Regions from separate parts of the Stenotrophomonas sp. YJH_SMC_33 genome, predicted to be linked through region 1. Evidence: riboswitches for the same ligand, from Rfam matches in the RefSeq annotation. Region 1 holds a riboswitch; the other holds the start of a gene.

Region 1 (3,400 bases):
GGCGCACGCACCACCGAAAGCCAGGTACATCGTGAGCTGGCGTCGGGGTTGTCGTGCCCGGTCGGCTTCAAGAATGGCACCGATGGCAACGTGAAGATCGCCGCTGACGCGGTGGGTGCTGCGTCCAATCCGCATCACTTCCTGTCGGTCACCAAGCAGGGCGGCACCGCCATCGTGTCGACCACCGGCAACCCGGATTGCCATGTGATCCTGCGCGGCGGCAAGCAGCCGAACTACGACGCGACCAGTGTCGCCGAGGCCTGCCAGGTGCTGGCCAAGTCCAAGCTGCCGACGCGCCTGATGATCGACGCCAGCCACGCCAACAGCCTGAAGAACTCGGAAAACCAGCCAAAGGTGATCGAGGACATCGCCGTTCAGCTGGAAGACGGCGAACAGCGCATCGTGGGCGTGATGATCGAGAGCCATCTGGTCGGTGGCCGCCAGGAACTGGTGGAAGGCCAACCGCTGGTCTATGGGCAGAGCATCACCGATGGCTGCATCGACTGGGACACCACCGTGACGGTGCTGGAGCGGCTGGCCGCGGCCGTGCGCGCCCGCCGTGAAGTGAAGGTGTCCGAAGCCGCCTGATGGAAGCCGCCTGAGTGCGGCACGTGTGTGGATGGCGGCCAGCGCCTGCGGGGGTGCGGCCGCGATCAGGGCCGGTCGGAGTTGGAGACCGGCCCATCTGCACCGGCGATGCGCCTGGCGCTGCGCATGAGCGACAGCGCCAGGTACATCGCCGGGGTGGTGAGAACGATGGATGGGGCCTTCATGTAGCGTCGAGCCCGCGAAGCGCGGGGCTTTGTAGAAGATCCGCTCCACGTACGCTCCAGGTCACGTCACAATGCCACTTCCTGTTTGGTGGCCGCAGCCATGAAAGAACTGATCATTCCAGAAGGCGCACAGCGCGATGAGGATTCCATCGAGATGATCCGCGTGTGGATTGCCGAACGGGGATTGCATGCTTCGCTGAACGTTGGCCTGTATGGCGATCGTCCTGGCATTCGAGAGGAGCATGCGTGGGGACGCATCCTGGCAGACGTCGCCCAGCATGTCGCAGATGCTCTGGTCGTGAGTGGCGGGATGGACCGCGGCGCGGCGATCAACGCGATCAAGGATGCATTCGATGAAGAGCTGCGGGCGCCGTCCAGTGGGCGCTCGGGGGGATTCGTGGTCCGCCACTGAGGGACCAGATGGGCGCCGTGGCGCTGGAGACAGCGTCCCAACGCAACACGGCAACAAGCGCTGGGCGACGTGGAGAACGCGAACCTCAATGCACTTCGTCGTGATAGACGAACTTCGGCATTTCCCAGCGGTAGTGGATCGCCAGCAGGCGCAACGCGAAGCCGCCGCCGAGGCAGCACAGGATCGCGGTGGCGTCGGCCACGCCCCAGTGCAGCAGCAACAGATACGCCGCGCCGGTCAGCAGCGCGATGATCGCGTACAGCTCCTTCTGGAAGATCAGCGGCACCTCGTTGCAGAGGATGTCGCGCAGCACGCCGCCGAAGGCACCGGTCAGCATGCCGGCGATCAGCACGATCGGCATCGCATGGCCGGCCTCACGCGCGATCGAACACCCGATCAGGGTGAAGGCGATCAGGCCCAGGCCATCGAGCACCAGGAAGGTGCGGCGGAAGTGGTGCATCCAGCGCGCCACCCAGGTGGCGATCAGCGCCGCGCACACGGTGAAACCCAGGTACTCGGGATGCTTCACCCAGCCCAGCGGGTAATGGCCAAGCAGGATGTCGCGCAGTGAACCACCACCGAGGGCAGTGACGCAGGCGATCATGACCACGCCGAACAGGTCCATGCGGCGGCGGCCGGCGGACAGTGCGCCGGTCATGGCTTCGGCGGAAATGGCAATCAGGTAGATGACGGACAGCAGCATGGGACAGGCTCCGGGCGCGGTGGGGCCGGCCATGCGCGACTACCGCCACTGCCTGCGCAATGACGGGATGACGATGACCGGTGCCGCTCCCGCTGTCCTTTTGCCTGAGAGTTCAGCGGCATGGGCCGCGTGCCCCTTCGGCGGATCGTCCCAGGCGTGCCCGGTGACCTCTCTCCAGCTCGGCGAGTCGAATGCATGGTTGGTGGGATTCCAGCCCACCGGCCTGAGCGATCATGGGAGCCTGCGCCTTCGGCGGGCGCCAGCGCGGCGCCTCTCTCCTGCATTCGGGCGCCAGTATATCCGCTGCAGTGCAGCACGGCATAATCCGGGCATGACTCCGTCCCTCCGCCCCTGGTTCCTGTACCTGCTCGAATGCCGCGACGGCAGCTATTACGCTGGCATCAGCACCGACGTGGACGCGCGTTTCGCCGCCCACCAGGCCGGCAAGGGCGCGCGCTACACCCGGGCGCGGCCACCGCTGCGCGTGCTGGCCGTGCGCGAGTACCCGGACCGGGCCGCCGCGTCACGGGCCGAATGGCAGCTCAAGCAGCAGCCGCGCGAACGCAAGCTGGCCTGGCTGCAGGCCCCGGATCCTGCGCTTCTGTAGAGCCGAGCCCACGCTCGGCTGTTGTTGCTGCTGCCTGATGGTGAAGCCGAGCATGGGCCCGGCTCTACAGTAGATCCACGCCATGCGTGGATGCGGCTTGCACATGCCATGATCGCCCAGCCCTCAGCGCTGGAGACCCGGATGTCCACGATCGCCCTGCTGTTCGCTCTTTCCGCAGCAACGAGCCCCGCCGCCGACCCGGCCACCCTCGCGGCCATCGAAGCCACCTGCCACGATTACGTTGACGGCCAGCTGGAGGCCGACCCGCAGCGCGTCGCCCGCTCCCTGCATCCGGAGCTGGCCAAGCGCGCGGTCCTCGGCGATACGCCCGACGAACGCCTGGGCCTGCGCCGTATGTCGAAGGAAGAACTGGTCTCGCTGACGAAGCAGGGCGCGTTGAAGACCCCGAAGGATCAATGGGACCGCCGCTGCACGGTGCTGGACGTGACCGGCAACGCGGCCTCGGTGCGGCTGGAAACCCCGTGGTTCGTCGACTACTTCCACATGGGGCGCTTCGACCAGCGCTGGGTAATCGTCAACGCACTGTGGTACCCGAAACCGAAGGCGCCGTAGAGCCGAGCCCATGCTCGGCTTCTGCAAACCGCGCGAAGTGCAGCCGAGCATGGCTCGGCGCTACAGGAGCATGCGTGCGGCCCTAGCGCTTCGGTCGCCGGTCGTCCTGGTCATCACCGAAGATGATGCGCGCGCTGCGCTGGTAGCTCCAGTACGCCACGGCCCAGTTCAGCAGCACCACGATGCGGTTGCGGAAGCCGATCAGGAAGAACACGTGCGCGGCCAGCCAGAACCACCACGCCAGCACGCCCGACAGCTGCAGTCGGCCCAGGTGCACGATCGCGGCCATGCGGCCGATGGTGGCGAGGTTGCCGTAGTCCGCGTACTTGAAC
Region 2 (3,400 bases), on a different contig from region 1:
CATCTCGGCGGTGGCGTTGAGCTTCATGGTGCACGAACCCAGCGGGATCATCGTGCGGTCCATCGCCAGGTCCTTGTCGGCCAGCGAACGCAGGTAGCGCAGCAGTTCGTGCTCGCTGTGGTGGGTGTTGAACACCGGATGGGTCAGGAACGCAGACTGGCGCAGCAGGCCGGCCGGCAGCGCGTCGGCGGTGCTTGCGTCCAGCGCATCGATGTCGGCCTGCGCGCCGAACACGGCGGCCAGCGCGACCACGTCGGCGCGGGTGGCGGTCTCGTCCAGGCTGATGCCGACCGAGTCGCTGTCGATCGCGCGCAGGTTGTAACCTGCGGCGCGTGCCTTGGCGTGGATCTCATCGGCGTGCACGCCGGTGACGTGCAGGGTGTCGAAGAAGTCGCCACCGACCTGTACGCCGGCGTTGCGCAGTGCCGCTGCCAGGATGGCGGCCAGGCGGTGGGTGCGGCGGGCGATGCGGGTCAGGCCTTCCGGGCCATGGTAGACCGCATACATCGAGGCCATCACTGCCAGCAGCACCTGTGCGGTACAGATGTTGGAGGTGGCCTTCTCGCGGCGGATGTGCTGCTCGCGGGTCTGCAGGGTCAGTCGGTATGCCGGATTGCCCTGGGCATCGACCGAAACGCCGATCAGGCGGCCCGGCATCGAGCGCTTGTAGGCGTCACGGCAGGCCATGAAGGCGGCGTGCGGGCCACCGAAGCCGAACGGCACGCCGAAACGCTGGCTGTTGCCGACCACGATGTCCGCGCCCCATTCGCCCGGGGCAGCCAGCAGGGTCAGGGCCAGCAGGTCGGTGGCCACGGCCACCAGGCCGCCGCGTGCGTGCACGGCATCGACCAGCGCTTTGTAGTCGCCGACCTGGCCGAAGGTGTCCGGGTACTGCAGCAGCAGGCCGAAGGCTTCTGCTTCCAGTGCCTCGGCCGGGGTGCCGACGCGCAGCACGATGCCCATGGGCTCGGCGCGGGTGCGCAGCAGTTCCAGGGTCTGCGGGTGCACGGCATCGTGCACGAAGAAGGTGTCCGACTTCGACTTGGCCGAACGCTTGGCCAGGGTCATCGCTTCGGCGGCGGCGGTGGCTTCGTCCAGCAGCGAGGCGTTGGCGATCTCCATGCCGGTCAGGTCGGCGCACAGGGTCTGGAAGTTGATCAGCGCTTCCATGCGGCCCTGCGAGATTTCCGCCTGGTACGGGGTGTAGGCGGTGTACCACGCCGGGTTTTCCAGGATGTTGCGCAGGATCACGTTCGGCGTGTGGGTACCGTAGTAACCCTGGCCGATGAAGCTGCGCAGCACGGTGTTCTTGTCGGCGATCGCACGGATCTTCGCCAGTGCCTGCACTTCGGTCATCGACTCCGGCAGCGCCAGCGGCGCCGGCGACTTGATCTTGGCCGGCACGATGGCATCGGTCATCGCATCCAGCGACGCGTGGCCGACGACGTCGAGCATCTGCGCGATCTCGGCATCGTTGGGGCCGATGTGGCGCTCGACGAACGCATTGTGGTGCTCGAGCTCACGCAGGGAAGGGGTGTTCTGGGACATGGCGAAGGATCCGTCAGGAAAGGGCACACGCACGGGCACAAGCCGCCGGTCGGCGGTCTGCGGGGCGCCCCTCTGTCCTTTTGCCTGAGAGTTTGGAAGCGCGGAAAACCGCGGCTTCGTGCCCCTTCGGCGCCGGATCGAACCGGTCTCTCCAGAGTTCTGTTACGGGTGGTATCGGGCCTGAGCGATTACGGGCGTTGCGCCTTCGGCAGCGGTGTTCCGCTTCTCCCACCGTGTTGCCCGCCGATTATAGCCCGTTGCGGGCCCGCTGGCCGCGCCCCGGCGCGGGCCCGCGGCTGAATGGCCGATGGCCCGGCCGTGCGTTTTGTGCACCGCTGCATGGCATCGGGCGCAATCCCCACCTATGATGGGCGGATACCCGAATTCATCTGGCGCCGTCCCCGTTGCAGCGGGACCGGCGCCCGCCGTGCGTGCCGCGCATGGCCCTGCCGGACGCTTCCTTCATGACCGCCGCCGTTGCTCCCTCCACCCGCCGCATGGCCCTGCTGCTTGCCGGCCTGGCCATGTTCGGCCCGTTCTCGATCGATACCATCTTCCCCGCGTTCCCGCAGCTGGCGCAGCGCCTGTCGGTGGACGAGGTGGCGGTGCAGCAGACCATCAGCGTGTACCTGCTGTTCTATGGCCTGATGAGCCTGGCGCATGGCCCGCTGTCCGATGCGTGGGGGCGCAAGCGGGTGATCCTCGGTGGCCTGGTGGTGTTCGTCGGCGCCTCGGTCGGCTGTGCGCTGTCCACCGATCTGGCCACGCTGCTGGCGTTCCGCGCGCTGCAGGGCCTGTCGGCGGGTGTCGGCATGATCGTCGGCCGCGCGGTGATCCGCGATCTCTACCATGGCCACGACGCGCAGCGCCTGATGAGCCAGGTGTCGATGCTGTTCGGCATCGCCCCGGCCATCGCGCCGATCATCGGTGGCTGGATCCTGCTCAGTGGCGCCGGCTGGCCGCTGATTTTCTGGTTCCTGGTGGTGTTCGCGCTGGCCCTGCTGGCGGCCACTGCACGCTACCTGCCGGAGACCCATCCGGTCGAAGCGCGCGTGCCGTTGTCGCCGCACGCGTTGATGCGCGATTACGTGCGCATCGGTTTCAACCCGCGCTTCCTGCGCCTGGCGCTGGCCGGCAGCATCGGCTTCGGTGGCATCTTCCTGTACATCTCGTCGGCGCCGGTGTTCGTGATGCAGCACCTGCACCTGGGCGAGGGCGGTTTCGCCTGGTTGTTCATCCCCACCATCGGCGGCATGACCACCGGCTCGTTCCTGTCCGGGCGCATGGCCGGGCACACCACGCCCACCCGCCAGGTCGCCATCGGTTTCAGCCTGTGCGCGCTGTCGGCGCTGCTGAATGTCGGCTACGTGGCGCTGTCGCCGCAGTTCGTGTTGCCGTGGGCAGTGCTGCCGATCTTCCTGGGCGGCATGGGCATGGCGCTGATCTTCCCGATCCTGGCGCTGGCGGTGCTGGACATGTATCCGCACCAGCGCGGCCTGGCCTCGTCGCTGCAGGCCTTCGTGCAGCTGATGATCAGCACCGTGGTGGCCGGCGTGGTGTCGCCGTTGCTCAGTGCCAGCCCGCTGCACCTGGCGCTGGGCCAGGCCGCGTTCTTTGGCGCCGGCTTCGTGTTCTGGTACTGGGAGCACCGGCTTGAGCGCGCGGCGCAGGCAGCCTGCACGGGCGATTGAGCAGCGCGCAGGGGTAGGGCACGCCGCGATGCCCGTAACGCTTGCGGCGAGGAACGACCGGACTAGGCTGGGGACTCCAGCCAGCCGGTGCGTGGATGCACGACAGCCAGCCGATCCGATGTCGTTGCATGAGGTTCCCCCATGGCTGCGCAGCAGACCTA

What was found. A riboswitch is a leader RNA that binds a small molecule or an ion and turns the genes downstream of it on or off. The one in region 1 is predicted to bind glycine.
Region 2: another riboswitch for glycine. It lies ahead of gcvP (aminomethyl-transferring glycine dehydrogenase); the one in region 1 lies ahead of AC5P9W_RS01940 (trimeric intracellular cation channel family protein).

Annotation. Positions count from the first base shown of each region.
Region 1 covers NZ_JCAFVJ010000001.1:404,976-408,375, reverse strand. The annotation lists gene AC5P9W_RS01950 (3-deoxy-7-phosphoheptulonate synthase) at 1-588, shown strand, start outside; gene AC5P9W_RS01945 (DUF5076 domain-containing protein) at 874-1,185, shown strand; gene AC5P9W_RS01940 (trimeric intracellular cation channel family protein) at 1,271-1,888, opposite strand; glycine riboswitch at 1,971-2,076, opposite strand; glycine riboswitch at 2,090-2,179, opposite strand; gene AC5P9W_RS01935 (GIY-YIG nuclease family protein) at 2,220-2,495, shown strand; gene AC5P9W_RS01930 (nuclear transport factor 2 family protein) at 2,637-3,068, shown strand; gene AC5P9W_RS01925 (NAD(P)/FAD-dependent oxidoreductase) at 3,151-3,400, opposite strand, start outside.
Region 2 covers NZ_JCAFVJ010000013.1:73,725-77,124, forward strand. The annotation lists gene gcvP (aminomethyl-transferring glycine dehydrogenase) at 1-1,548, opposite strand, end outside; glycine riboswitch at 1,611-1,713, opposite strand; gene AC5P9W_RS17185 (multidrug effflux MFS transporter) at 2,013-3,239, shown strand; partial or broken gene AC5P9W_RS17190 (siderophore-interacting protein) at 3,381-3,400, shown strand, end outside.